4 regions of the Paenibacillus sp. FSL M7-0420 genome follow, and region 2 is predicted to be linked to each of the others. Evidence: riboswitches for the same ligand, from Rfam matches in the RefSeq annotation. Region 2 holds a riboswitch; each other region holds the start of a gene.
What was found. Region 2 has a riboswitch for thiamine pyrophosphate ahead of MKX51_RS08805 (thiamine phosphate synthase). Riboswitches for the same ligand answer to the same signal wherever they lie in the genome.
Positions count from the first base shown of each region.

Region 1 (7,437 bases), 2.0 Mb from region 2:
AAAAAGAGCCCCTTATGAACCATGAAGGTCCGTAAGAGGCCCGGATTGCCGGGCTATGCAGTACTTAGGCTTAGGCGGGAGATTCACCGGTTCCCGGCCACCACAATCCTTTTACTGGAGACAGCCATTAAGACTGCCATACCCCGTGCTCACCGTTCTTGCCCATATATTCAATCCGTGAAGGTGACAGCTCAAGAATGACATAATCGGGATCATCCGGTCCCTTGAACCATTTCTCCAGGGACTCATTCCATACCTTAGAGCGCAAGCCGTCATCCTTCGTCACGGCAACCGTAGCTTCAATCTCCAGTACATCCTTGCCGCCGCCCTGTTCATAGCCAAGCAAGAGACAAGCATTAGGATTATCCTGAAGCTCTTCTACCTTATGCGTCTTGCGGTTAGTTGCCAGATAGATGGACAGCCCGTCATGAAATACCGCCATGTAACGCACCTTAGGCTTGTTACCGGCCTCAATCGTGCCGAAGGAACCGAACCTGTTGTCGTCCAGCACCTGTATGATTGTTTTCTCCAGCTCTTTGTTATCCATTGACGTCACAGCTCCCTTCAAAATTCATGTGAATATAAGTTTATATATTCACGTCCTTGGTTTGGATTTATGATTAACCTGTGCCTAATATAGTGTACCCTTCCCGTTCATTCTGAATCCCGCCATCTGTTCATAAATTGATTCATAAGGAGTCTTATTCTTGAAAAAACTAATCTGGATCGGCTGTCTCTCCTATTTCGTAATCGGCCTCGCCCATGTTGTGCTGGGCTCCATTCTGCCAGTGCTGCTCCAGCATTATGACCGCAGCTACAGTGCAGGGGGCGAGCTGATCTTCAGCCAGTTCGCGGGCTTCCTGGCCGGCGTACTGGTCTCGCCGCTGCTGAACCGGCGGTTCGGCAAGCGCGGCGGCATTCTGATTGCCACCGGCCTGCTGCTATGCGCCGAGATTGCCTATGCCTTCCTCCCGCCCTGGGGCTGGATGTACGTAATTGCCGTAGCCGCAGGGTTCGGCTTCGGGATGATCGAAGCCGTCATCGGCACGATTATTATAGCCGCAGTCACCGAAGGAACGGCCGTTGCCATGAGCCGGCTGGAGGTGCTGTTCGGTGTCGGGGCGCTGCTCATGCCGCTGGCGGCCAGTCCGCTGATTGCCGCAGGGCAGTGGAGGCTGGCCTTCCTGATCGTTGCCGCCTGCTCCCTCCTCTCGCTGCTCTTCTGGGCGAAGAGCAGCTTCGGCCCGCTGGACAGCGCGCTGAATGAGCGGCCTGCCCGCCCTGACCGCGCTGCGGCAGCGGGAACCACCAGAAGATTGTCCTTGCCCTACAAGGGCAATCAATGGGTGGTGCTTGGCTTGTTCATTCTGTTCTTCTTTCTTTATGTAGGCACTGAGATGAGCCTGGTGAATTTCATGCCGGCGATCTTCATCGCGAAGCTGGGCATGAGCGAGGCCGCGGCTGCACTCACGGTGACCTTCTTCTGGCTCGCCATGTCGGCGGGCAGACTGTTCGCCGGTGTCATCGCCGAGAAGATTTCCTACCGCATCTATGTGCTCGTCAGCTGCTTTGCCGCTTTGCTGCTGCTCGTTATTTTCCCGTTCGCCGGTCACCGGCTTGCCGCTTTTGCGATCATCCTGCTGCTTGGCCTGTTCATGTCCGGCATCTTCTCAATCGCGCTGGTCTTCTCCAGTAAGCTGCTGCCCGGCGCGGAAGAATCGACGCCCAGCATTATGATCGCCTCCGGCGGAATTGGCGGCGCAGTACTGCCGCTGCTGACCGGCTGGTCCATGGATCATCTGCAGATCGCCCAGACCTCGGGACTTTTGGCCGCTTTTGCCGCGCTGTTATTCGTGCTGAGCGTAACCGCCTGGAGAATAGGGTAATTGAAGCTACAAGGTCCGTATTCTGCGAATAAGGATGGAACCCACCCATGGCTATACCGCATTCCGAGCCCACTCTGCATACCGCCTTGCTGCAATTCATTTTCCCCTTTTCGATTAAGGCGGAAGTCGATCAAGAGCTGATTGAGAGTCTTCAGGAGGATGGATTTACGCGTTTTTTTCTGGAGAACAAAGAACTGGAGCATGCCTATTACGGAGAGAATCACTGTGTATCCCATGAGAAAATGGAGCGCAGCTATCTTCCGTTTGCCGCTCATGTCTTGTTTCCGCGTGAGAAGGACAGGGATTCCTTCCGCCGCTTTTCCCGGGCTAATGATCTGCTGTGCGGGCTGCAAATGCCCTTCCAGACGATTCCCTTCCGCGTGCTGTCGACCGATGTGTTCCTCTGCCCGTTCGAGCTGGGCTTCCTGACGGTAAGAGTGGCTATTGAGGAGGAGAATCTCCCCTTCAGCATGGTGCTCGAATTCGCCGACCGGTTCCGCAACCTGGAGGATGTAAGCGTTCAGGATGAGCATACCTTCATCCATTGTCATAAGAAGTCTTTTGCCCGGGTAGAGGACTTCGTGTTCAGGCATCTGGCAGCCGGGCTGGAGCCGTATCTCGATCCTGCAGAGACGAATGGCAATTATTTCGAGACCCTGCCCTTCTTCGTCGATGAACGGATGCTGGTGCAGGCCTTCTACGGCGTTAATCTCCCGGAGGATGAGGAAGAGATCAGTGTCGAGCTGCTCTACCGGGCCTCCCAAGTGGACGGTCTGAGCATCGACGGCACCCCCTATATGAGCGCAAGTGATCCAGACTATATCAAGCAGTATACCCGGGAGCATTGCTATAGCCGCTGGGGGCCGGACACCTACTATATGACCAATGAGCAGACCTTCTGCTGCGTGAGCCGGGCGAAGCCGGAGATTGCCGCCCAGCTGATCAGCCAGATGTACGGCGAGTATTATTACGGAATGCTGCTGAGTATTTTTCATAAAATCGTGCTGCTGAAGCTCGCCAACCTCCACTCCCGGCTGCGTATCAACCACGACAACGACGAGATCGAGAATCTGATCTTCCTGATCAACAAATTCTCGGCCAAATTCTATTTTCTGGAGCTGATCTCGCAGTCGCAGGGGCGGGAGATTTTTTTTCAGCTGCGTAAGGTGTATGGCAATGATGCCTTGTTCGATGAGGTGAAAATGACCCTGAATGACCTGTTCCAGTACCAGGACAAATTCCAGGCCAAACGGCGGGATACACTCCTGATGGTGCTCACGGTATTCACGGTCATCAGCGGGATATACGGGATGAATCAGGTCATCGAGGATCTGAAGGGCCAGATCGACTGGAGTAAAATGCTGGAGTATTCCGCGTTCGAGTATCTGGCTCTGTTCCTGACCTTCTCCGGGATCACCGTCAGTGTCGGCTTAACGCTGAGAGAGATCTGGAACGGCATCCGCAGCCGCCGCAAGAAGCGGCATTATACGAGGGATTAAGACACAAAGGGTGGACAACGGCAGGACTGCCGTCTATAATACACCGTAAGAACATAGCAATACCCGTGAACTTTATAGAACCAGGGGTGCTGGAATTGGCCGGCTGAGATTGTATCCCACAAGATACTGACCCTTACACCTGATCTGGATAATGCCAGCGTAGGAATCTTCATTCAGCACAGTGCCTTGAGCGGTACTGAAGCTGAAATCCCCTCACGCAAGTCACTGGCGTCCCGATCTTCGGGACGCTTTTTTGATTCTAAGGATGTACAGGAATAGGGTTTCTGTAAGCTCTGAAGACCAGGGGTTGCTGGAAGGAGAGAAAAAGAGAAATGGGAGTCAAAAAAACAACAGGAATGCTGCTGATCAGCTCTATGCTGGTTCTCGCGGTCGCGGGATGTGGCGGCGGGAACAACAGCGGCAATGCGGGGGCCAGCGCACCTGCTGCCGGTAACAGCACAGCTGCACCTGATGCAACCGCAGCCGCACCCACGGATGCACCTAAGGCGCTGACCCCGGTCAAGATTGCCCTGGACTGGACGCCGAACACGAATCATACCGGCCTGTATGCTGCCAAGGAGCTGGGCTATTACGCGGAGGAAGGTCTTGATGTGCAGATTGTACAGCCGGGCGCTGCCGGTTCCGACACAATGGTCACTTCTGGTGAAGCCCAGTTCGGCATCAGCGCCCAGGAGGCGCTGACCCTGGCCCGTCTGCAGGATGTGCCGCTGGTATCGATTGCTGCAATCATTCAGCATAATACCTCCGGGTTCGCGGCTCCGAAGGACCGCAATATTAAGACGCCGAAGGATTTCGAAGGCAAAACGTACGGAGGCTGGGGCTCCCCTGCGGAGCAGGCTGCCATGAAAGCCATCATGGACCCCGAAGGCGGGGATGTCTCCAAGGTGAAGCTGGTGAATATCGGCGAAGCGGACTTTTTTACAGCCGTGAAGCGGGATATTGACTTCGCCTGGATCTTCTATGCCTGGACCGGCGTGGAAGCGGAGCTGCGCGGGGAGCCGCTGGATATGCTGTATCTGAAGGATTACGCTCCGCAGCTGGATTACTACACTCCGGTGCTGACCACCAGCGAGAAGGAGATCGCCGAGCACCCTGAAGTGGTGAAGGCCTTCCTTAAGGCTACGTCAAAAGGCTATCAGTACGCCATCGACCACCCGGAAGAAGCCGCGACGGTCTTGTCCGATGCTGTCCCTGATCTGGACCCCAAGCTGGTGCTGGCCAGCCAGAAATGGCTTAGCCCGAAATACAAGGACGACGCCCCGCGCTGGGGTGAGCAGAAGCTTGAGATCTGGAAGAATTACGCCGACTGGATGTACGGCCTGAAGCTGCTGGATAAGCCGCTGGATGCGGAGAGTACGTTTACGAATGAATTTTTGCCGGAATCATAATGAGCCCGCATGACGGGAATCTTATACCTAACTTGAAAGGAATGATTGATCATGGCTAACACACTGCTCAGCATTCAGGTAATTCCCAAGACACCGAACAACGAGGATTCCATCCCTTACGTGGACAAGGCTATAGAGGTCATTCAAAAGTCAGGCGTGAAGCATCAGGTGAATCCGCTGGAGACCACGATGGAAGGCGAGCTGTCCGAGCTGCTGGATATTGTGCGCGACATGCATGAGGCGCTGATCGCTTCCGGCAGTCCTAGTGTCATCTCACAGATCAAGATCGCCCATAATCCGGGCGGCATCAGCATGGAGAAGCTGACGGAGAAATACCGGCCGTGAGAAGCACCTGGAAGCTAGTGTGGCCGCCCTTTGTGGCGGTCCTCTTTTTTGTCGGGATATGGCAGCTATCGGTCATGCTGTTCGACATCCCGGCTTACCAGTTGCCCAGCCCCGCGGATATCGCGCGTGAATCGAAGAACAACGCCTCCGGGATCTGGGAGCACACCGCCGCCACGCTGCGGCTGACCCTGATCGGCTTCCCGGTCGGCACAGGCATCGGCCTGCTCACCGCCTTGCTGCTGCATCTGCTGCCCTGGGTCAAGCGGGCGATCTATCCGCTGCTGATCCTCAGCCAGAATGTGCCCTCCATTGCGCTGGCCCCGCTGCTGATTATCTGGTTCGGCTTCGGCCTGCTGCCCAAAATCATCCTGATCACCCTCGTCTGCTTCTTCCCCGTAGCTGTTGCAGCCATGGGCGGAATGGCCCAAAGCGACCGGGTGATGATGAATTATATGAAGATGGCCGGTGCGGGCAAGTGGCAGATCTTCACCCGGCTGGAGCTTCCCGGCTCCTTGCCCTCCCTGTTCTCCGGGCTCAAAATCTCCGCCACCTATGCGGTGATGGGCGCAGTGGTGGCCGAATGGATCGGTGCCGACAAAGGGATCGGCTACTATATGCTGCTGCAGAAGGCCTCTTACCGGGCGGACCGGATGTTCGTGGCCATCGCCATTATCGTGCTGCTGAGTCTCGTATTATTCGCGCTCATTGCCCTGCTGGAGAGATGGCTGGTGCGCTGGAAGCCGCGCAAGGAAGCTTAACGTATACGAAAGGATCATCCAAAACGGAAGTAACCATAATGAACTGAAGGAGGCTGGACGAAGTGTCTGAGCTTACGAGGATTGAACTGGAGAAAGCGGACGTCGATGGACGCCTGGGTACACGGAGTGTGCCGCCTGCGCTCGAAGTCAGCAGCATCAGCAAGTCGTTCCAGCACCGCCGCCGGGAGACGCAGGTGCTGGATCAGGTGTCCCTGACCGTGGAGCCGCAGGAATTCGTCTCCATTGTCGGCCCGTCCGGCTGCGGGAAAAGCACGCTGTTCCATATCATCGGCGGCCTTACGCTGCCGGATACCGGAACGGTGAGCATGAACGGCATCCCGGTGACCGGGCAGCGCGGCAAGATCAGCTATATGCCGCAGCAGCCCGCGCTGTTCCCGTGGCGCAGCACACTGGATAACGTCCTGCTTGGCGGCGAGCTGCAAGGCGCCCCGCAGCGGGAGGCCCGCGAGGCTGCGCGCCACTGGCTGGCGAAGATCGGCCTCGGCGGCTTCGAGCGGGCCTACCCGCACATGCTGTCCGGCGGCATGCAGCAGCGGGCCGCCTTCCTGCGGGCCATGCTCGCGCCGCAGGAGCTGATGCTGCTCGATGAGCCGTTCAGCGCGCTCGACGCGCTGACCCGCGAGCAGATGCAGCGCTGGCTGCTGGAGCTGTGGGAGGAGAACCGCCGCTCCGTGCTGTTCATCACCCATAACATCGAAGAGGCGCTGCTGCTCTCCACCCGCATCTACGTCTTCTCCGGGCGTCCCGGCTCCGTCCTCCACACCGTGGAGGTCCCGTTCCCGCGCCCGCGCCGCGAAGAGATCGCCGATTCGCCGGAGTTCCTCCGGATGCGGCGCCAGCTCTCAGAGTGGATGCGCGAGGAGCAGGCGAAGAGCCAGAGCTAAGGGGCAAGCTGCTGCGAAGGTGAAATTGCATTAACGATCGAGCTCCTCGCTGTGCCTAACAACAGTCTTCGTGACTCGGCACTGCCTTGTCAGTAGCGGCATAACTCTTCCTGATTGTATTTACTGCAATAGAATCTGCTATATTCCAGTCTAAATTAACTTCTGCTGTATTTCGTACAGCAGATTTTTGTTTATTTGCCGCAAAGCACCACTTTCGCAGATTTCTGCTGTACGAAGTGCATTAGATTCAAATTCGCGGCATATTTAGGGAGCATCTGTTGTAGAAAATACAATGGGCTAGAACAAACTCAGGTGGTGTAATGTAAGTTGCGAACCACTTCACCCGTGTAGTTGTAGTCTGTGCAATTAAAAACAGTAAAAAGGATCGCTCGTCTCCTATAACTGTAGTCTGTACAACTAAATCTGCCCGAATAAGTGATATCAAGCTATAAAAAGCAGGTTAGTTGTACGAAATGCAGCTATAGGGATCATTAATGATCTATCAGACGATTTAGTTGTATGGAGTGCAATTAAGTATACCGCATGTACTGGTACCCCTTAGGCCCCGCCACTACTCAAACCCGCTCATCCGCACACCCATCTGACCATCCATCATCCATACATACATCTCGCAC
Region 1 covers NZ_JBBOCJ010000001.1:105,227-112,663, reverse strand. The annotation lists gene MKX51_RS00505 (pyridoxamine 5'-phosphate oxidase family protein) at 128-547, opposite strand; gene MKX51_RS00500 (MFS transporter) at 708-1,886, shown strand; gene MKX51_RS00495 (hypothetical protein) at 1,934-3,385, shown strand; TPP riboswitch at 3,458-3,568, shown strand; gene MKX51_RS00490 (ABC transporter substrate-binding protein) at 3,718-4,794, shown strand; gene MKX51_RS00485 (thiamine-binding protein) at 4,846-5,139, shown strand; gene MKX51_RS00480 (ABC transporter permease) at 5,136-5,897, shown strand; gene MKX51_RS00475 (ABC transporter ATP-binding protein) at 5,978-6,802, shown strand; gene MKX51_RS00470 (hypothetical protein) at 7,374-7,437, opposite strand, start outside.
Region 1: another riboswitch for thiamine pyrophosphate. It lies ahead of MKX51_RS00490 (ABC transporter substrate-binding protein); the one in region 2 lies ahead of MKX51_RS08805 (thiamine phosphate synthase).

Region 2 (7,437 bases):
GGGCATGGGTGTGAATGAACCCCGGCAAAACGAACAGACCCTCTAGGTCGATCACTTTAGTTGCGGAGTCAGGCCCGGATCTCCCGTTAATGTCACTTTGCTGTGTTATGGTGCCGAAGCGGCCATTAACAATCTCAATGTTTGTATGATGCAGCGGCGGCCGTCCGGTTCCATCGATTACCGTTCCGTTCACCAGCAAGATGCGCTCATTTCCCATGGTGGAAGCGTCCTCTCCGTTAAGGTAGTTGTCTTTCCTCACAAAGTATAGGGCTTTCCCCCTAGCGGATATAGATAATATTCTTTTTGGAAACGTTCCTTACTTACTGACTATCGTTCTGCTATAGGTATCGTTGAATGAAGATTACTTGTTTGGGCGGCTGTCAAGTGTGGTAAGTAACATAACGTAGAGCCAAGCAGGCACACTGCCTGATGCATAAACACCAGACCTTAAGCCATGCTAACATGATTGATCAACAATACTGTGGACAGCGAAAGGAGAATGGATTATGCCAGACACTAGCAAGCAACCTGTCAAAACTTTACCACCGCAGGTGCAGGATCAGCGCCCCGGAATTGAGAGTGAGATGAACCCGCTTCCGGAGTTTGAGACACCGGCGTACAAGGCAGCAGGCAAGCTGCTGGGAAAGGCTGCGCTCATTACGGGAGGCGACAGCGGGATCGGGCGTGCGGTTGCCGTTCATTTTGCCAAGGAGGGTGCGGATGTGGTGATCTCCTACTTGAACGAGCATGAGGATGCGGAAGAGACCAAGCGCCAGGTGGAGCAGGAGGGCAGAACGTGTATTCTGATCGCCGGGGATATCGGGGACGAATGCTTCTGTCAGAGCTTGATACGTCAAACCGTTGAAGGACTCGGCAAGCTTGACATCCTGATTAACAATGCGGCGGAGCAGCATCCGCAGGATCATATTGAGGACATTACGGCGGAGCAGCTGGAGCGTACGTTCCGGACGAATATTTTCTCCATGTTCTATCTGACCAAGGCCGCTATGCCTCATCTTAAAAAAGGCGCTACGATCATTAACACCACCTCCATCACGGCGTATCGCGGCAGCCCGCAGCTGCTGGACTATTCGTCCACCAAGGGAGCCATTCTCAGCTTCACCCGGTCACTGTCGATGAATCTGGCGGATAAGGGCATCCGCGTGAATGCGGTAGCGCCCGGACCGATCTGGACCCCGCTGATCCCGTCAACCTTTGACGCTAAGAAGGTCAGTGAGTTCGGCGGCACCCAGCCGATGAAGCGCCCGGGACAGCCTGAAGAGCTGGCACCGGCGTATGTGTACCTGGCCTCGGACGATTCCTCCTATGTGAGCGGACAGGTGATGCATGTGAACGGCGGCGAGGTTGTGAACGGATAAGAAGCAGTGTAACCATACGTATTACACAATTTGCTCAGCAAATGTGGAGAAGCCAGCCGGGAGGCTGGCTTTTGTGAGACGAGATAGGTATAGCCCTAACAGAAATAATATGCTAATATACAACAAGCAAGACGAAACAACCGCATAGAACGATCACTAGGGGTGCCGCAAGGCTGAGACGGGCGTAGTTGTCCGGACCCTTTGAACCTGATCTGGTTTATACCAGCGTAGGGAAGTGGAGAACGAATAATGCAGCGGGGGTATACGGCTAATCCCGGTATTCCTGCTTCTATTCCAGACTGCTTCCTTTACGGGGAGCGGTCTTTTTTGTGTTGCGGGGTGGTGCAGAGCGGGCTTGGAGCAGACGGGAGGGGAAAGAGTGTTGTATGAGATTCATGCGGTCTCGGACGGGCGGCTGCCGCCTGAAGCGCTCGCCGAATGGGCCGTGGCGGTACATTCTATAGTGGATTATATCCACCTCCGGGAAAAAGCCATGCCCGCCCGCGAACTGCTGGCAGCGGCGCAGCAGATGCTTCAGGCCGGGGTTCCGCCTTCGAAGCTGGTCATTAATGACCGGATCGATGTTGCCCTGGCCGCCGGGGCAGGCGGTGTAGAGTTAGCCTGGCACAGTCTACCTCCAGCCGCAGCACGCGGACTTGCACCGGGCCTGCGGATCGGCAGATCGGTACACTCGCGGGAAGAGGCGGCGGAGGCTGGAAGGCAGGGAGCCGACTTCTGCCTCTACGGGCATGTGTTCCCTACGGCATGCAAGTCCGGACAGCAGGCACGCGGACTTGCGCAGCTGGCAGAGGCTGTCCGCTGGAGCCGCATCCCGCTGATTGCGCTTGGAGGGATTACCCCGGGGAATGCCGGGGCGGTGTTAGCCCAAGGGGCGGCAGGCATTGCCGTCATGTCGGGGATCTGCGGAGCCCCGGACCCGGTGGCAGCGGCCCGGGCGTACAGGGCAGCGGTTCACAGGGCAGCAGAGCTGGCTGAAACGCTGGATATGGCTCAAGCACAGGGCACAGCAGGAGGTGAACAGGCATGAATGTGACCGTTAACGGGAAGACGCAAAGGCTCGGGGAGAGCTGCCGGACACTGGAGGATCTGCTGTCCCGGCCCGAGTGGGCCGGTAAGCTGGTGATTGTCGAGCTGAACGGTGAGCTTGCCGGCAGAGAGGTTTATGGAGAGACACTGCTCAGCGAGGGGGACCGGGTGGAGCTGGTTCATTTTGTAGGCGGAGGTTAAACAAGAAGACTTATTCCAGGAGGCGTTAACATGCAAGACTCATTGATGATTGGCGGAGTGACTCTAACCAGCAGACTGTTCATTGGCACCGGAAAATACAGCCGCAACACCCTCATTCCCGAGGTGATTACGCGATCAGGCTCACAGGTCATTACCGTTGCTCTGCGCCGGGTGGACCCGGAGAGCAGTGACAATATTGTCAGCCATATTCCTTCCCATATGACCTTGCTGCCTAATACCTCCGGTGCGCGCACCGCAGAGGAAGCAGTACGGATTGCCCGGCTGGCGAGATCGGCGGGGCTGGGGAACTGGGTGAAGATTGAGGTCATCAACGACCAGAAATATCTGCTGCCGGATAATACCGAGACCATCCGGGCGACCGAGATTCTTGCAGCTGAGGGCTTCGTGGTGCTGCCGTATATGAGTCCTGACCTGTCCGCTGCCCTGCGGCTGAAGGCAGCGGGGGCTGCGGCCGTGATGCCGCTGGGAGCGCCGATCGGGTCCAACCGCGGACTGCAGACCAAGGAACTGATCCGCATTCTGATCTCCGAGACGGAGCTGCCGGTGATCGTGGATGCCGGAATCGGCAGACCGTCCGAGGCGGCTGAGGCGATGGAGATGGGGGCCGCAGCGGTGCTGCTTAATACAGCGATTGCCACCGCCTCAGATCCGCTGCTGATGGCAGAAGCCTTCCGTGACGCGGTAGCTGCAGGGCGCAAGGCTTATCTCGCTGGACTAGGGCCTGTAGAGGAGACGGCGGCAGCCTCTTCACCGTTGACCGGGTTCTTGGCCTGACAGATGGAATAGGGAGGAGAGAACGGTTATGAGCTTTTATGAGACGATGACCCGGCTGGAGCAGCTTCCTTACGGAACGCTATGGAGCCGCTATACGGCAGAGGATGTGAAGCGTGCGCTTCGTGCAGAGCGGATCGATGAAGAGGGGCTGATGGCCCTGCTGTCACCGGCAGCGGAGCCTTATCTGGAGGAGATGGCGCAGAAGGCGCACCGGTTAACGCGTACGCATTTCGGCCATGTGATGCAGCTGTTTACACCGATGTACCTGGCTGATTTTTGTGTGAATCACTGCACGTATTGCAGCTTCAGTTCTATCTATGATTTTCCGCGCAAAAAGCTGTCGCTGGAGCAGGTCGCCCGGGAAGCAGAGATCATCGCAGCCACGGGCCTGCGCCACATTCTGATCCTGACCGGAGAATCCCGGAGTGACAGTCCGGCCGGTTATGTGAGGGACTGCGTGAATGTGTTGCGCCGCTATTTTGCCTCCGTCAGCATTGAAGTGAATCCGCTCTCGACAGCCGAATATGCTGAGCTCAGAGAAGCCGGGGTGGACGGTCTGACGCTCTATCAGGAGGTCTACCATCAGGAGACTTATCGTGCGTTGCATGTAAAAGGACCCAAACGTGTCTACCGCAACCGGCTGGATGCTCCCGAGCGGGGCTGTCAGGCGGGCTTCCGTTCGGTAAATATCGGGGCTCTGCTCGGCATGTACGAATGGCGCCAGGAGGCGCTGGCAACTGCGCTGCATGCGAGGTATTTACAGGACAAGTACCCGGAATGCGAAATAGGGCTGTCGACTCCCCGATTCCGGCCTTACTTAGGCGAATTCAACCCGGCAAGCGATGTTACCGACCGTGCGTTGGTGCAGATCATCCTGGCGTACCGCCTGTTCCTGCCGCGCTCCGGCATCTCATTGTCCACACGCGAGCCTGCCGCTCTGCGCGATCATCTGGTCCAGCTCGGCATCACGAAGATGTCCGCCGGGGTATCCACCGAAGTGGGAGGACATTCCCTGGAAGGGGGAACGCCGCAGTTTGAAATCTCGGACAACCGCAGCGTGAACGAGATGGCCGAGATGCTGCGCTCGCAAGGACTCCAGCCGGTATTCAAGGACTGGGATATCCTGTCCGAGCCGCTTGGGTTGAGGTAGGCTGATTGGATCTCGCCTAACTTGATGTAGTTAAACCGAGCCTAACTTAAGCTGACCAAACTAACCTAATTTAACCCGGCCATATGCAAACAACCCGCCTTATGGCGGGTTTGTTTGCATTATATAAGGTACAGGCTTCACGCGCTGACTTCTCCTTTTATCAGGAAAGCGCATGGCCGGATGTATGCGAAAAACTAAACACAATGTGCTGCGCGAAGGCTGATGGGCCAAATGTATGTGTGTACTCTATCTACTCTATAGATTCAGGCTGTCCGGCAGACTGTCCCTGACTCGCACTGGAAGTCAGCTCGTCCAGCGACATCTCGAAGCCCGGAGCCATGTGTTTAAGGAAATACTCCATCTCAGGCATCTCCAGTACATGCAGCTTCGCGGCAGTCTGCTCCCTGGCAGCGGCGAATTCGCGGTTGCCTGCGGCGACCTCCCAGACGCATTTCAGGTAAGCGTCCAGCACATCCGCTGCCTTGACGTAGCGGAGCAGTCCGGCATCCTCGGAGCCGGGCGGGCTGGTGTGCGGCTGCAGGAGCGGCGCATAGACTGCGCTCAGCTCCGGCGGGATCATGGCCGCCAGCCGGTCGGCGGCCACCTGCTCCATCTCGCGGAAGCTGGACAGCAGACGCGAGTTGTTATGCTTCACCGGCGTAGCGATGTCGCCGGTGAAGACCTCGGTGGCGTCGTGGAACAGCGCCATCGTGGATGCGCGGTCGGCGTTCAGCGACCGGCCGAAATGGGCATTGCCGATGGTGCACAGCATGTGCGCCAGCAGGGCGACCTGGAACGAATGCTGCGCCACGTTCTCCGGGGCGGTGCTGCGCATGAGGCTCCAGCGCTGGATATATTGCAGCCGGTAGAGATAGGCGGAGAAATGGTAGTTCAATTTTGAAGTAACCCCTTTCATGAGCAGCTTAATGTGCTATTATAGTAACTAATTGTACCAGAGTTAGGGCCGCTTGAACCAGATGGAGAGGAGACTGAATGAAGATGCAGCATTTTGAAGAGAGCATTTATAATTTGATTGTAGAGACCTCCACGAACCTGCCGGGCGATGTGCGCCGGGCAGTGGCCAGAGGGCGGGCGCTGGAAGACCGGGCGACACGCTCCGGACTGGCACTAACCACGATAGCGCAGAATATCGGAATGGCGGAGCAGCAAATATCGCCGATCTGCCAGGATACGGGGATGCCGACTTTTATAATTCATACGCCGGTGGGCGTGAATCAGATAGAGATGAAGAAGGATATTCACAGCGCAATTACCCGCGCTACGAAGAACGGGAAGCTGCGGCCCAATTCCGTAGATTCGCTAACCGGCGAGAACAGCGGGGATAATCTGGGGGCAGGGACTCCGGTGATTCACTTCGAGCAGTGGGAGGAAGAGAGCATTGACGTCCGGCTGATCCTGAAGGGCGGCGGCTGCGAGAATAAGAACATCCAGTACAGCCTTCCGGCAGAGCTGGAGGGACTCGGCAAAGCCGGACGCGACCTCGACGGTATCCGCAAGTGCATCCTGCATTCCGTGTACCAGGCGCAGGGCCAGGGCTGTAGCGCAGGATTCATTGGTGTAGGCATTGGCGGCGACCGTACCACGGGCTATGAGCTGGCGAAGAAGCAGCTGTTCCGCAAGGTTGAGGATGTGAATCCTAATGAAGATTTGGGCAAGCTGGAGCATTACATTATGGAGAATGCCAACAAGCTCGGAATCGGCACGATGGGCTTCGGCGGTGAAGTGACGCTGCTGGGCTGCAAAATCGGAGTAATGAACAGGCTGCCTGCCAGCTTCTTTGTCTCCGTAGCCTACAACTGCTGGGCCTTCCGCCGCCAGGGCATTCTGGTTCATCCGGCTACCGGTGACATTCAGGATTGGCTGTATGAGAGCGGCACCGGGATATCTGTTGAGGGGGAAGCTGCACCGCAGCCTGTTGCTGAACCTGTGGGTGTAGCTGCGGCAGAACGGACAGCTTCCGGCGTGGTGCCAGAGGATGCTACGATTCCTGCGGCACCGGCTATTGTATCCGGGACGGGTGAAGCAGCTTCGGATGCGGCCGTCTCAGGGAATGGGGCAGCATCCGAACCGGCTGCGGTAGCTTCCGCCGGCTCAGGCGGCTCGCGCGAGATCCGCCTGACCACACCGATCAGTGAGGAGGATATCCGCAGCCTGCGCGTCGGCGATGTGGTGATCCTCTCCGGCGAGATGCACACCGGCCGCGATGCCCTGCACAAATACCTCATGGATCACGATACCCCTGTCGATCTCAACGGTGCTGTCATCTATCACTGTGGCCCGGTCATGCTGAAGGATGATGAAGGCTGGCATGTGAAGGCGGCTGGCCCGACGACCAGTATCCGCGAGGAGCCGTATCAGGGCGATATTATCAAGAAGTTCGGTATCCGCGCCGTAATCGGCAAAGGCGGTATGGGACCCAAGACCCTTAAGGCCTTAGGGGAGCACGGCGCGGTCTACCTCAATGCCATCGGCGGTGCAGCGCAGTATTACGCAGAATGTATCAAGAAGGTCAACGCGGTAGACTTCATGGAATTCGGTATTCCTGAAGCGATGTGGCATTTACAGGTGGACGGCTTCGCAGCGATAGTGACTATGGATGCGCACGGCAACAGCCTGCATGCCGATGTCGAGAAGGATTCCGCCGCCAAGCTGGCCCAGTTCCGGGAACCGGTGTTTAAGTAACCCATAAAAAGAAACAGCGGCAGTTAAGGACGAGAAATTGAAGTCCGGACTGCCGCTTTTTTTTATTGAATGAATGCTCTGCACCGTCCTAAAGGGCATTTTGTTCAATCTCAAAGCCCAAGTCCTCAATCATTTGATGATCAGCCGGTATATCTTGGCCTG
Region 2 covers NZ_JBBOCJ010000001.1:2,093,125-2,100,561, forward strand. The annotation lists gene MKX51_RS08795 (amidohydrolase family protein) at 1-217, opposite strand, end outside; gene MKX51_RS08800 (SDR family oxidoreductase) at 507-1,379, shown strand; TPP riboswitch at 1,528-1,630, shown strand; gene MKX51_RS08805 (thiamine phosphate synthase) at 1,759-2,427, shown strand; gene thiS (sulfur carrier protein ThiS) at 2,424-2,627, shown strand; gene MKX51_RS08815 (thiazole synthase) at 2,658-3,422, shown strand; gene thiH (2-iminoacetate synthase ThiH) at 3,451-4,572, shown strand; gene yfbR (5'-deoxynucleotidase) at 4,823-5,467, opposite strand; gene MKX51_RS08830 (fumarate hydratase) at 5,572-7,275, shown strand; gene bioB (biotin synthase BioB) at 7,364-7,437, opposite strand, start outside.

Region 3 (7,437 bases), 5.4 Mb from region 2:
CCGGAGGACCTGGCGGAGGCCAGAGCGCTTGAGCTGGATACGCTGAAGATCATCGCCCGCAGCGGAACCGCCATGGAGCTGAATGCTTCCGGGCTGACCAAGCCGTGCGCCGAGATGTTTCCGGCAGAGCATGTGCTGGTCCAGGCGCTGGCGCTAGGCATTCCGCTCACGGTTGGCTCTGATGCGCATGATCCCATGAAGCTGGGAGACGGCTTAACAGAGGCCCGGGACATGCTCTGGCGCACCGGCTTCCGCGAACTGGCCGTCTTTGAAGGACGCCGCCGTACATCCGTTCCGTTCAATATATAAATTTATAATCCCAGGAGGGTACTATGCATCATCAATTACGGATTTTTTCCGGTTCGTCGAATCCGAAGCTTGCCGCTGATATTGCGGAGCGCCTTGGTGCGCCGCTTGGCCAGATCAAGTTGACCCGTTTCAAAAGCGGCGAGATTTATGTGCATTATGAAGAGAGCATCCGGAACTGCGACGTATTTTTGGTGCAATCCCTGGCTCATCCGATTAACGAGCTGTTTGTAGAGCTGCTGGTCATGATTGATGCCGCCAAGCGCGCATCGGCCAGAACGGTGAACATTATCGTTCCCTATTACGGGTACGCCCGGCAGGAGCGTAAGTCCGCACCACGTGAGCCGATCTCGGCCAAAATGGTCGCCGATGTGCTGACCACCGCCGGCGCAACGCGCGTCATTACGATTGATCTGCATGCTGCAGCCATACAGGGATTCTTCAATATTCCGGTGGATCATCTGACTGCGCTTGATCTGATCAGCGGTTATCTGAAGGTGAAGGGGCTTACCGATCTGGTCGTGGTCTCCCCGGATGCGGGACGCGCGTCTATGGCGGAGAAGCTGGCCAGCCGGCTGGATTCGCCGTTCGCCATCATGATCAAGAAGCGTCCGGCGCATAATGAATCGGTGATTACGCATGTCATTGGTGATGTGGAAGGCAGGACGCCGATCATTATCGAGGATCTTATTGATACCGGAACGACTATCGTCAATGTGGTGGAGGGCCTGAAGGAGCGGGGCGCCCGGAACAGTATCGTCTGTGCTACGCACGGACTGTTCTCCGGGGATGCGCTTGAGCGGATGGATCATCCCAATATCGACGAGATTGTCATTACCGATTCGATTGCCCTGCCGGACGAGCATTCCAGCAGATTCGCAGTGCTCTCGGTAGCTCCCATGCTGGCTGAGGCCACTCGTATTATCATCGAGGGCGGTTCCATAGATAAGCTGTTCAGAGACGCGGGGATTTAACTCCCGCGTCTTTTTTATTGTGAATGAGGCACAAGATAACCTATCCTTCTATTTCTCGCTGAAACGGGTGCCGTCCCTGAAAGGACGGCAAAGCCGTTTCCACTTGAGCTTTTCCCTCCCGTCAGCTCTCTCCCTGAGACTTGAGAATCTCGTTGCCACATGTGGTATACTGTGTGAAGAAGACAGCCGAGACCATAAATGGAAACGAACAGGTAAGGCTAGGGAAGCTGAAACAAGGGAGGTGCCTTGCTTCCATGATAGAGAGAACTTCAGAGAATGTCGCGGAGCACAGTAATGTCATTCCGGTCACTCTGGATGCCAATTTTTTCTTTGAAAGAGCCGTTCGGTCGCTGGACCGCTTTCAATATGATAAGGCATTAAGAAATTTTCGCAAAGCTGTTGAATATGAGCCGGATAATCCGGTGAATCATTGCAATATGGCGGGTATATTATCTGAGATGGGCAATTATACCGCATCTAACGAGATTCTTATCCATGTTCTGGAGAAAATCGACCCCGCTATGACGGAATGCCATTTCTACATGGCTAATAACTTCGCCAATATGGAAAGCTTTGAAGAGGCGGAGCGTTCGCTGGTCACTTATTTGGAAGAGGATGCTAACGGCGAGTTCATGACCGAATCCGAAGAACTGATGGAGCTGCTGCAATATGAGCTGAACCGGCCTGCTCCGCTGGTGCGTATCCGCAGCCGTGAGGGAGTCGTAGAGCATGATCGGGCGCGGAGTCTGCTGGAGGAGGGTAAGTTCCCTCAGGCTGTAGAACTGCTGGAGGAGATCACTGCGGGCACCCCGGATTTTTTGGCTGCGCATAATAATCTGGCACTGGCTCATTTCTATATGGGCCGGTTCGCCAAGGCGAAGGAATGTCTGAATGAGGTGCTGAAGCAAGACCCCGGCAATCTGCACGCTCTGTGCAATATGGCCATCTTCCTGCAGTATGCAGGAGATAAGGAACAGCTTGCGACGCTGCTGGGTATGCTTGAAGCAACGGTGCCGTTCCATCAGGAGCATGTATTCAAAATGGCTACAACCATGGGTATCCTGGGCCGGCACGCTGCCGCTTACAGCCATTTCCGCCGTCTGCTGAAGGACGAGGAGGTCGCCGGAGACGCCGGGCTGTATCATTACTGTGCCGCGGCGGCAAGCAATAGCGGAAGACATGATGAGGCACTGCGCTGCTGGAGACAGGCAGCCAAGCTGGACCCTGCTTCCGCTGTCCCGGCGTTCTTCCTGTCCCAGCTCCAGCAGGCCCGGGCAGAAGGACAGCCTATGCCTGCAGTCAGCTATAACTATCAGCTTCCCTTCCAGGAGCAGCTGAAGCAGTGGAAGGGCAATACGGGCAGATTCACTGAAGAAGTGCGGAATAATCCGCTGCTGCGCGCCTCGTTCTTCTGGGCGCTGCGCTACGGCGATTCCGCTACGAAGCTTCAGGTGACCGAGGCTCTCCGCTGGATTGAGGACGAGGAGATGTCCGAGGTACTGCGCGGAGTTCTGGAGCAGGAGCCGCTGAAGGAGGACCGCCTGCAGGAGGCGGCATTGTTCAGCCTTCAGCGGCTGATCGGGGAGAACCTGAATGAAGCCGGCGGCTCGCCCGGCGAAGAGCAGGAGCCTGCGGCTGCTCCCGGACCCAAGGGGATGCTGCCCGGAACCGGCGGCTTATCGCCGTCCACTACCCGTATTTGAAGCAATTGCTGTTGTAAGAACACCTACTTGTAAGGAGGCCAATGTAATGTACAAAACGATTGTAATCGGAACAGGCCCGGCCGGGCTGACTGCCGCGATTTATCTGGCGCGTGCGAACCTGAGCCCGCTGGTCATTGAAGGCTTGCAGCCGGGTGGACAACTGACAACGACGACAGAAGTGGAGAACTTTCCAGGCTTCCCTGAAGGGATTCTGGGTCCGGACCTGATGGACAATATGCGCAAGCAGGCGGAACGCTTCGGCGCTGAATTCAAGAACGGCTGGGTGGAGTCGGTGGACTTCTCACAGCGCCCGTTCAAGGTGACCGTGGACGGGATGGGTGTACTGGAAGCAGAATCAGTTATTATTTCAACCGGGGCCTCTGCAAGATATCTGGGCATCCCGGGCGAGCAGGAGAATGTGGGACGCGGGGTCAGCACCTGTGCGACCTGTGACGGCTTCTTTTTCCGTAATAAAAAGATTGTCGTCGTCGGCGGCGGAGACTCCGCCATGGAGGAAGCCAGCTTCCTGACCCGCTTTGCGTCCAGCGTAACGCTGGTTCACCGCCGTCCCGAGCTGCGGGCCTCGAAGATCATGCAGGACCGGGCGCGTGACAACAGTAAGGTAACCTGGGCCTTGAACCGCACACCGGTTGAAGTAACGGTAGGAGAGACCGGAGTGAAGGGCCTTACGGTGCTTAATAATGAGACAGGTCTGACAGAGCTGGTAGAAGCAGACGGCGTGTTCGTAGCGATTGGACACACACCGAACACAGCCTTCTTGGGCGGGCAAATCAACACGGATGCTAATGGCTATATCGTGGTGAACCCGGGTACCACCGAGACCAACATCCCAGGCGTATTCGCCTGCGGCGATGTGCAGGATACGCGTTACCGTCAAGCGATATCGGCAGCAGGGACCGGCTGTATGGCCGCCATGGATGCCGAGAAGTTCCTGGAAGGCACGATGGTGCACGACTGGAGCGAATCGCTGGACAAATAACGGGTTTACAACAATTACCCAAACTGGTAAAATGCATTTAATTAGATAAGATACCCACTAGGGGAGCCTGAATAGGCTGAGACGGGAAAATTGAATTTCCGGACCCTTGAACCTGATCTGGATCATACCAGCGTAGGAAAGTGGAGTCGGACCTTTTTTGAATACAGTCTTATTTGGCTGTTCCTTTAATAAAGCCGCTCCAGGTGGAGCGGCTTTTTGACTTGCAGGAATCTATAGATTCTTCAGCTCAATCTGCTGCGTGACCTCTTATCTGATGAGTGTACAGAGCGAAGAGGAGGAGATTGAAATGACAGGAATGCTCAAGAACGAAGAGGTGAATCTTTCCGGATTCCCCGCGAGCCGTAAAGTGTATGTGGAGGGCTCACGCCCGGATATCCGGGTTCCGATGCGGGAGATCAGCCTCAGCAGAACCGAAGGCGTTGCCGGGGAAGAGGACAATGCTCCGCTGCGGGTCTATGACACAAGCGGTATGTACACGGATGCTGCGGAGGAGACGGACATTCGGAGGGGACTGCCGCCGCACCGTTCATGCTGGATTGAGGAACGCGGCGATTCGGAGGAATACACCGGAAGAGCCGTCCGGCCGGAGGATAACGGAATCCGCAGAGAAGGGGCTGCCGCAGAAGCTCATCCAGGACTGTGCAGGAATCCCCGGCGGGCCTATGCAGGCGGCAATGTGACTCAGCTGTATTATGCAAGGCAAGGGATCATAACACCGGAAATGGAATATATTGCGATCCGTGAGAATATCCGGCCGGAGTTCGTAAGGGATGAGGTGGCCGCTGGCCGCGCCATCATTCCGGCCAATATCAATCACCCGGAGAGTGAGCCGATGATTATCGGCCGTAACTTCCTCGTGAAGATCAATGCGAATATCGGAAATTCTGCGGTCACTTCTTCTATTGAAGAAGAGGTGGAGAAGATGCGGTGGGCAACCCGCTGGGGGGCAGATACCATCATGGATCTCTCCACCGGCTCTAAGATCCATACCACCCGGGAGTGGATAATCCGCAATTCTCCTGTGCCGGTCGGGACAGTGCCCTTATACCAGGCGCTGGAGAAGGTGAACGGCATAGCCGAGGACTTAACCTGGGAGCTCTACCGTGACACGCTGATTGAGCAGGCGGAGCAGGGAGTGGATTACTTCACCATTCATGCCGGGGTACTGCGGCGCTATATTCCGCTGACTGCCCGGAGAATGACCGGCATCGTATCCCGGGGCGGATCGATTATGGCCGCCTGGTGCCTGGCTCATCAGCAGGAGAACTTCCTGTACACACACTTCGAGGATATATGTGAGATTATGAAGACGTATGATGTGGCCTTCTCGCTGGGGGATGGCCTGCGTCCCGGCTCTATCGCCGATGCCAATGATGAAGCTCAGTTCGCCGAGCTGGAGACACTGGGAGAACTGACGCTACTAGCCTGGAAGCACGATGTTCAGGTCATGGTCGAAGGTCCGGGCCATGTGCCGCTGCACAAGATTAAGGAGAATATGGACAAGCAGCTTGAGATCTGCCACGAAGCCCCTTTCTATACCCTCGGCCCGCTGACTACGGATATTGCACCCGGTTATGATCACATCACTTCGGCCATCGGGGCAGCGATAATCGGGGGGCTCGGGACGGCGATGCTGTGTTACGTTACACCTAAGGAGCATTTAGGCCTGCCTGACAAGAATGATGTGCGCGAAGGCGTCATTACCTATAAAATCGCTGCACATGCCGCAGACCTCGCCAAGGGACATCCGGGGGCGCAGGACCGGGATGATGCGCTGTCCAAGGCGCGGTTCGAGTTCCGCTGGCGCGACCAGTTCCATCTCTCCCTCGACCCGGAACGGGCGCTCGCGTATCATGACGAGACCCTTCCGGCAGAGGGGGCGAAGCAGGCGCATTTCTGTTCGATGTGCGGTCCTAAATTCTGCAGCATGCGGATTTCGCATGATATCCGTAATTCTCATAGATGGAGCAAATCACTGTAATTTAGCTGCTAATATAGCGGAATCGCAACATTCTTAGGCTATCCCCCAAGCTGAAAGGCTTGCGGGGATAGTCTTTTTATAGTTAGTGATTACAATCACAATTCACCTCTGTGACCTATGCTAAGCTGTTGCTTGAGAAGAGTTCTCATTAGTGAGGTGTGCAAAAGGATGAGCAAAGCGTTGAAGCTGGATGAATCGGTCTTTGAGCTGGTAACCAGGCACCCGGAAGTGGTGGAGATCATGGTGGAGCTGGGATTCCGTGATATTGCGAAGCCTGGAATGCTGCAGACCGCAGGACGGTTCATGACCCTGTCTAAAGGAATGAAGTTAAAGAAAATAGAGCTGGAAACCGTTCGGCTGGCCTTTTGGCAGCATGGTTTCGAGATTATAGAATAGAAGGAGAGATTGCGATGAGCGAACTGATTAATAACCGCGAGGTCGATGTGCCGGAACAGACACGCCGCCAGGCTATGCTGAGAGAGATCATCAAGGAGCTGCATGCGGGCAAAAGCGTGGAGGAGGTTAAGGCGCGATTTGAAGAGGCGGTAGGCGATGTTACGGTGGAGGAAATCTCCGCCATGGAGCACTCCCTGATGACCGAGGAAGGCATTCCGGTAGAGGAAGTACAGCGCCTCTGCTCTGTGCATACGGCGATTTTCAAAGGCTCGATTGAACAGATTCACCGTTCTTCTAAGCCCGAGGAGCAGCCCGGTCATCCCGTGCATACGTTCAAGCTGGAGAACCGCGAGATCGAGCGTCTGGTCAACTTCCGGCTGGAGCTGCATGCAGATAAGTTCAAGAAGAACGCCAGCGAGGAGATTATTTTCAAGCTGCTGGAGGACCTTAGTCTGCTGCTGGATCTCGACAAGCACTACAGCCGTAAGGAGAATCTGCTGTTCCCTTACCTGGAGAAGTACGGCATATACGGTCCTACGAAGGTAATGTGGGGAGTGGATGACGGAATCCGCAATATGATCAAGGAAGCCAAGAAGGCGCTTAGCGCCTATAACGGGGACAGCGGGCAGATTACAGCCGCACTGGAGGAGATCATTAAGGAAGTCAATGAGATGATCTTCAAGGAAGAGAATATTCTGCTCCCGATGGCGCTGGATAAGCTGACTGAGGATGAGTGGGTCCGGATCGCCCGCGAAAGCGATGAAATCGGCTTCTGCCTGACTGCGCCCGACCAGGAATGGATACCGGAACGTGCAGCGGAGCCTGAGGGTGCTGATGTTCCAGCGGAAGAAGGGGAAGGCCTGTCCCCGCAGGGCTTCATCCGGTTCGAGACCGGACTGCTGTCGCTCCACCAGCTCGAGACGCTGATGAATCATCTGCCGGTGGACCTCACCTTTATCGATGAGAACGATGTTGTCCGCTACTTCTCGCATGGCAAGGAAAGGATCTTCGCCCGGACGAAGGCCGTTATCGGCCGCACCGTACAGAACTGCCATC
Region 3 covers NZ_JBBOCJ010000001.1:7,449,116-7,456,552, forward strand. The annotation lists gene hisJ (histidinol-phosphatase HisJ) at 1-309, shown strand, start outside; gene MKX51_RS32250 (ribose-phosphate diphosphokinase) at 333-1,280, shown strand; gene MKX51_RS32255 (tetratricopeptide repeat protein) at 1,535-2,983, shown strand; gene trxB (thioredoxin-disulfide reductase) at 3,030-3,983, shown strand; TPP riboswitch at 4,033-4,139, shown strand; gene thiC (phosphomethylpyrimidine synthase ThiC) at 4,291-5,985, shown strand; gene MKX51_RS32270 (DUF1858 domain-containing protein) at 6,154-6,381, shown strand; gene MKX51_RS32275 (DUF438 domain-containing protein) at 6,396-7,437, shown strand, end outside.
Region 3: another riboswitch for thiamine pyrophosphate. It lies ahead of thiC (phosphomethylpyrimidine synthase ThiC); the one in region 2 lies ahead of MKX51_RS08805 (thiamine phosphate synthase).

Region 4 (7,437 bases), 990 kb from region 2:
GATGGGCAAGCAGCAGCTTCAGCGCTTCATCCGGGTGACCGGCAGTATACTGCTGGCCTTTTCTGATGGCATCCACGAATTTCTGATAAAAGCCCTGTGAATCCTGCAGTCCCTGCTCACTGGCGACCAGCACCAGCTCATAATAATCCGGGACCCCGTAATCCACGGGATTGAAGGAGCGGACCGGATGGCCTTCCTGCTCCAGAATCAGCTGCTCATGGTTGATGAACCCGCCCATAATGCCATCCACCCGTCCGGTGGAGAGAGCAGGGATCAGCTCATAGCCGACATCCACCAGCTTGAGGGAGGAAGGGTCCCCGCCGTCGCTTTTGACCATCGTGTTCAGCATGGCTTCATACAACGGGACGGAGGAATATCCGGCTTGCTTGCCGGACAGCTCTCCGGGGCGGGTAATGCCGCTGTCTGCGGCTACCATGAGATGATTCAGCGGATGACGCACCAGCGCGGCAATCGACTTGACTGGAATCTGCTCACCCCGTGCCATCAGCACCTGGGGCTGATAACTGAGTGCCAAATCCACCTTCCCCGCAGCAACAAGCTTCAGCGCATCATTGGTATCGGCCGGCATCTGAATCTCAACCTCCAGACCTTCCTCAGCGAAATAGCCTTGAGCCTCTGCCGCATACAAAAAAGAGTGAACAGCATTGGGATACCAGTCGAGCATAATCGTCAGCTTATGGGCCCCGCCTTTAGCCCCGGCCTCAGAGGTAGAGGGTACAGCAGCCGGGGGGCCAGAGGCCGCCGGACTGTTCGTATTGGCGCAGCCTGCCAGGACAGGCAGCATACAGAGCAGCAGAGCAGACAGCAGCATGGCTGGCCTTGAAATCGCATGGTGCAGATAACGGGTATAGCGGATAGTAGTCATGAATAACGTCCTCTTTTCTTCAGAATAATCTTCTCCAGCGCGGCGACTGCCAGAAACAGCAGGATACCGAGTAGGGATAATAAGACAACGGCGGCGAACATCTTGGCGCTCTGCAGATTCCCGGCCATTCTGCGGCTGAAATAGCCCAGCCCCTGGCTGCCCCCAAGCCATTCCCCAATAGTTGCACCGATCACACAGTACACAGCCGACAGCTTCAGCCCGGAGAAAAAAGAGGGTAAAGCCAGCGGAACGCCCACCTTCCCGAGAATCTGCCAGCGGTTCGCGCCATATGTCAACAGCAGCTCCCGGTAGGCGTCCGTGTTCTTGGACAACCCGTCATAGGTGCCGATGACCACCGGGAAGAAAGCGGTCAGGAAGACAACGGCGACCTTGCTCCATAGGGTGTAGCCGAACCACATGATGAACAGGGGAGAGAGGGCGATCAGCGGAACCGTCTGGCTGATAATCAGCAGCGGGTACAGCGCCTTGGCCAGCGGACGGAACAGATGCATGGCGATTCCCAGCAGGCTGCCGCAGACCACGGATAGTGCGAAGCCTGTGAGCACTTCAAGCAGTGTGGCGGGCAGATGTACCCCGAACAATAGATGGCGCTCTTCCATCAATGCCATCCACACCGCAGACGGAGCCGGAAGGATGAAGGGAGGAACCAGGCCCAGCCGGGCTACAGTCTCCCAGACTGCAAGCGTCAGCAGGGCGAGCAGGGCAGCCGGACCGTAATGCTGGAGCAATCTTCTAGGAGCGGCGGTTCTCATATAGCTTCAGCTCCAATTCCTGGCGCAGGGCGGCGAACTGCGGCTCATAATTCAGACTGTGATGACGCGGGCGGGGGATACCGGCTGGGAATTCCTGCATCCCGCTGCCGCCACTGCCCGTCATTAGATAGATTCTGTCACTGAGCAGCAGAGCCTCCTCCAGATCATGGGTGATGAACAGCACCGTCTTGTCCAGCTCTGCCCATAACTCCAACAGCCAGCGCTGCAATGAACGCTTGGTAATGGCATCAAGCGCCCCGAACGGCTCATCGAGCAGCAGCAGATCATTCCCCGCCGCCACGGTGCGGAGGACCGCCACGCGCTGGCGCATCCCGCCGGACAGCTCCTGGGGATAAGCCCCTTCGGTTCCCTCAAGGCCGAAGCGTTGCAGCAGGGTACGGATCTCGGCCACAGCGGCCGCTTTGGGACGGCTGCGCTTGAGTTCCCAAGGCAGCAGACAATTGTCCAGCACGGTGCGCCAAGGGAGGAGGAGATCCTGCTGCGGCATGTAGGCCACACTGCCCAGCCTCTTCGCTGCTGCCGCGGACTCGGCTCCGTTCAGCGTAATCCTGCCTTTGTCCGGCTCCAGCAGGCCGGCGATGATTTTGAACAAGGTGCTTTTGCCGCATCCGCTTCCGCCTACGACAGAAATGAATTCGCCGCGCTGCACATTCATGGATAGCCCTGAGAAGACGGGGGTACGGGACGAGCCCGTCCCGAAAGCATAGGATAGATTGCTAATGTTGATCATAAGACTATGTACGAAGCCTCCCCGGATTGGTATAGATACTGCGTTGAGCACAAAAAAGCCCCATTCATTCCCGGAGGAATGAATGGGGCGGAAGGTACAGTCAGCTGCGGCCCTGTGACGTGAACCACTGATACATTCTGCTCCACTTCCCTCCGCTGGTATGATCCAGATCAGGTTCAAAGGGTCCGGAGCTTAAGCTCCGTCTCAGTCGGCCGACTCCCCTAGTGAATAATGTTGCTATTGAATTGGTAATTGCTACTTAATATACCACAAATTCTTCTCTTGTAAAGAGCAGACGCTCAGCGCTTCGCCAGACCGGTCACGAATAAAGTGACGATGCCCCGGGAGATGTCCAGCTTGGAGGAATGGTGCCGCTTCTGCTCATACAGGTACAGATCGGGGCTGAGGACAGAGATTAAGGCGGTGGCCGCAAAGGCCGGATCAATGTCAATAATCTCACCGCCCGCCGCAGCGCGCTGCAGCAGCTCTGTCATCATCACCCCCAGCCGCTGAAAAAAAGGATGCTCAAACTGGGTCAGCTGCTTCTTGCCGGTGAACTCGGCTTTGATCATATTCAGCAGCTCGGCATACTGCTCAATGAAATCGGCAATCTGCTCAATGCTGCTCTGCAGCTGAGCGAGAGCCGGAGCTTCACCGGCACTGGCAGCCACCTGCTGCTCCAGCCCGGACAGGAATTGATCTGCGCTGCCCTTCAGCAGTGCAGAACAGATCTCACCCTTGTCCGTGAAGCGGCGGTACAGGGAGCCTTGTCCTATGCCTGCTCGCTTGGCAATGCTGTACATGCTGACCGCCTCAAGACCGCTCTCGGTGAACAACTGGCGGGCAGCTTCAAGAATCCGCTGTACATAAGGATCGGCGGACTCGGGCGGGGCGGATTCTATGGCTTGCGGAGCTGAGCGCGGGAGCTGCGCAGCATCGGTGTCTGGCTTTTTCATGAGAACCCCTTTCAGAAAAGAATTGACACAACGGACAATTGTCCGTAGACTATGAATTGCGCTTACGGACAGTTGTCCGTTCACTCATTATATAGAACAATCTGCCCGCAGGTCAATCTAGAACGCGGACAGCTCAGGAGGAGAAGAGACATGGATCAGACCTTGAAGCAGGAAGCCGATTTCCGGCTGTCCGGCATTCTGGTTCCGCTGCTGGCCATCATTGCAGGAGTATTTATGGTTGTACTGGACAGTACGGCGATGAACGTAGCCTTGTCCAGGCTGGTGGTGGATTTCAAGACAGATCTGCATACGCTGCAGTGGGTAGTTACCGGATATATGCTGGCCCAGGCTTCCGTTATTCCGCTGTCCGGCTGGCTGTCTGACCGGTTCGGGGCCAAGACGGTCTTCCTGACGGCGGTAGTTGTGTTCACGATAGGCTCGATTCTGTGCGCTACACCAAGCAGCGCCGAGTGGCTGATTGTTTTCCGGGTTATTCAGGGACTGGGCGGCGGCTGTGTGCTCCCTGTCGGAATGGCCTATGTATACAGACTGGCTCCTAAAAGTAAGGTTGGCGTAGTCATGGGCATTATGGGTATTCCCGTCCTGTTCGCTCCGGCTATTGGTCCGGTATTGTCGGGCTGGCTGGTTGAATACCATTCCTGGCGCTGGATCTTCCTCATTAATATTCCGATTGGCATCATCGCTGTGCTGATCGGACTGCGCAAGCTGCCGAGTGCGGCGAAGAACAGCGTGCCCGGCATGGATAAGCTAGGTATGGTTCTTGGACCGCTGGCCTTTGCTTCGCTAACCTACGGGGTCAGCCAGGGCGCGCAGAGCTGGACCTCTGAGAAGACGCTGATCGGGCTGCTGCTGGGCGCTGTGGCTCTGATCGCTTTTGTCATCGCCGAGCTGCGCTCCAACACACCGCTGCTGGAGCTGCGGATTCTGAAATCCGTAGATTTCACGACAGGAATCATCGTGCAGTGGATTGCCCAGTTCGGCTTATATGGCGCGTTATTCCTGCTCCCGCAATTTCTGCAGCAGGCCCGCGGCTTCGGCGCATTTGATACCGGTCTGACGCTGCTGCCGCAAGCGATCGCTTCCGGGCTGATGATGCCGATTGCCGGGATACTGTTCGACCGGATCGGTGTGCGCTGGCTCGTGGTCTGCGGTCTCAGTCTGGTCTCCGGCGCGTTATTCCAGTATTCGCATGTGGATCTCACCACGCAGAGCCGAGACCTGATCCTTCCGCTGATCATGTGCGGGGCCGGCATGGGCATGATGATGATGCCGATGAACACTCATCTGCTCAACAAAGCTCCAAGCCATCTGGTGAACCGGGTAACCTCGCTGACGAACTCGATGCAGCAGGTCATTACCTCGCTGGCTGTCTCGACTCTGGTTACGATTCTGACGGCAAGAACAACGGCGCGCGGCATAGAGATGCAGGAAGCGGCGGCGGCTGCCGGTAAAAGCACCGCAGGCGCTTCACAGGAAGCACTCCTGCTGGCCAAGCAGACCGTGTTGTCGCAGGGCTTCGCGGACACGTTCCACATTATGATGTTCGTTGCGCTTGGCGGTGCGGTCCTTGGACTGCTGCTGCGCCGGGGCCGCCATTCCGGAGCTGAGCGTTCTAAGGACAAGGCGGCACCGGAAATCATGCACGTATAGTAATGCACCATATAGAAGCAGAGCTTGTAACATCCATATAGCAGCGATTCTCCTTTTGCCGGAGGGTCGCTTTTTGTTATTTTCTATTCTGAATATTCTGATGCAGGAGCCGAAATTGGGGCAAGCTAAGCTATGGAAAATCAATACTATACAAATCCGATGAATATAATCGGAAAAAATCATTGACGCAGGTAACGCCTCAGTGTTACTATTCTTTTTGCCGGTAATTACGGTATCTAAAGAGAAGATATGAGAGGGGATTCATCGAATGAAAAAACTAAGTCTGACTATTATGCTGCTCCTGACCATGGTCACGGCTGCGGCTTGCGGAAACAACAATACGGACAAGGCAGCAACGGGCGGCAATACCGGAAATGAACCCACAGCAGCGGCTACAGAGGGTACAGCTTCCGGGGAGCAGAACAGCCTGGAGGCCGTCAAAGCCAGCGGCAAGCTGCGCATCGGAACTGAAGGAACCTACGCACCATTCACCTTCCATGATGCGGACGGCAAGCTGACAGGTTTCGATGTTGAGATTGCTGAGGAAGTGACCAAGCGTTTAGGTGTGAAGCCGGAGTTCATTGAGACGCAATGGGACGGGATTTTTGCCGGGATGGATGCGAAGCGCTTCGATGTGATCTTCAATGAAGTCTCTATCACTGATGAACGTAAAGTGAAATATGATTTCTCCGATCCGTATATTGTTTCCAAGGCGGTGCTGATCGTGCCGGAGGACAATCAGGATATTAAGACGTTCGCTGATCTCAAGGGTAAAAAAGCCGGCCAGTCCCTGACCAGTAACCTCGGCAAAATCGCCACAGACAACGGTGCCGAGATCGTATCCACCGAAGGCTTCAACCAGGCGATTGATCTGCTGACCTCCGGCCGGATCGATGCCACCGTGAATGACGGCTTGTCCTTCCTCGACCTGAAGAAGCAGAAGCCGGATATCAAGATTAAGAAGGTAGATGAGATTGCCGAGGGCTCGCATAGTGCCGCAGTCTTCCTGAAAGGGAATGACGAGCTGGTGCAGGCTGTGAACGAAGCGCTGACCGCTATGAAGAGCGATGGAACCTACCTTAAGATCTCCGAGAAGTACTTCGGCACTGACGTATCGAAATGATGGATGACCGCCAAATACAAATATTTCTCGATTCATTGCTGCCCCTGTTCAAAGCCGGGGTGGCTTTTACCCTTCCGCTTGCGGTGGTATCCTTTATTCTGGGGCTGCTGCTGGCGGTGATTACTGCGCTTGCCCGGCTGTCCTCCTGGAGACTTCCGAGGCTGATCGCCAGATTTTATGTCTGGGTGATCCGGGGAACGCCGCTGCTGGTGCAGCTGTTTATTATTTTCTATGGACTGCCCGCCGCCGGGATTGTGCTTGATCCGTTCATCGCCGCTGTCATCGGGTTCACGCTCAGTGTCGGGGCCTACTCCTCCGAGATTGTCCGGGCTGCCATCCTGTCTATCCACAAGGGCCAGTGGGAAGCCGCGTTCTCTGTGGGGATGAGCCGGAAGCAGGCTCTGCGCCGGGTGATATTGCCTCAAGCTGCCCGCGTGTCGGTTCCGCCGTTATCGAATTCTTTTATTAGCCTGGTTAAGGATACTTCGCTTGCGGCCAGTATTACTTATGTAGAGATCTTCAGAAAAGCCCAGCAGATTGTGGCGACATCCTATGAACCCCTGCTGCTGTATTGCGAAGCGGCGTTGTTCTATCTGCTGTTCTGCTCCGTATTGTCGGCGCTGCAGAATTACTTGGAGAAGCGGCTGGACCGGTATTCGGCCAGTTAAGGTGAAGGAGGCACACGCATGATTGAAATACGCGATTTACATAAGTCCTTCGGGCCGCTTGCGGTGCTGAAAGGTGTGGATCTCGCCGTTGAACACGGCCAGGTCATGGTCATTATCGGACCTTCCGGCTCCGGCAAAACCACGCTGCTGCGCTGCTTCAACCTGCTGGAGACCCCCGACAAGGGCAGTCTTACGCTGAACACGATTAAGCTGGATTTCACCCCGGGCGGCATAATTCCACAGCGTACCGTACTCTCCCTGCGCCAGCAGACAGGAATGGTGTTCCAGTCTTATAATCTGTTCCCGCATATGACGGCGATCGGCAATGTCATGGAGGGACAGATCACGGTGCAAAAGCGTTCCAAGGAGGAAGCGCGCAGCAAGGCGCTGGCACTCTTGGACAAGGTGGGTCTGGCAGACAAGGCAGATGCGTATCCGCATCAGCTGTCCGGCGGCCAGCAGCAGCGTGTAGCGATAGCCCGCGCCATGGCGGCCTCGCCGGAGGTGCTGCTGTTCGATGAGCCGACCTCGGCGCTTGACCCTGAGCTGGTCGGCGAGGTGCTGAAGGTCATCAAGCAGCTGGCCCGGGAAGGAATGACGATGGTTATC
Region 4 covers NZ_JBBOCJ010000001.1:3,081,279-3,088,715, forward strand. The annotation lists gene MKX51_RS12975 (ABC transporter substrate-binding protein) at 1-886, opposite strand, end outside; gene MKX51_RS12980 (ABC transporter permease) at 883-1,659, opposite strand; gene MKX51_RS12985 (ABC transporter ATP-binding protein) at 1,640-2,461, opposite strand; TPP riboswitch at 2,541-2,643, opposite strand; gene MKX51_RS12990 (TetR/AcrR family transcriptional regulator) at 2,710-3,366, opposite strand; gene MKX51_RS12995 (DHA2 family efflux MFS transporter permease subunit) at 3,517-5,037, shown strand; gene MKX51_RS13000 (amino acid ABC transporter substrate-binding protein) at 5,306-6,160, shown strand; gene MKX51_RS13005 (amino acid ABC transporter permease) at 6,160-6,828, shown strand; gene MKX51_RS13010 (amino acid ABC transporter ATP-binding protein) at 6,847-7,437, shown strand, end outside.
Region 4: another riboswitch for thiamine pyrophosphate. It lies ahead of MKX51_RS12985 (ABC transporter ATP-binding protein); the one in region 2 lies ahead of MKX51_RS08805 (thiamine phosphate synthase).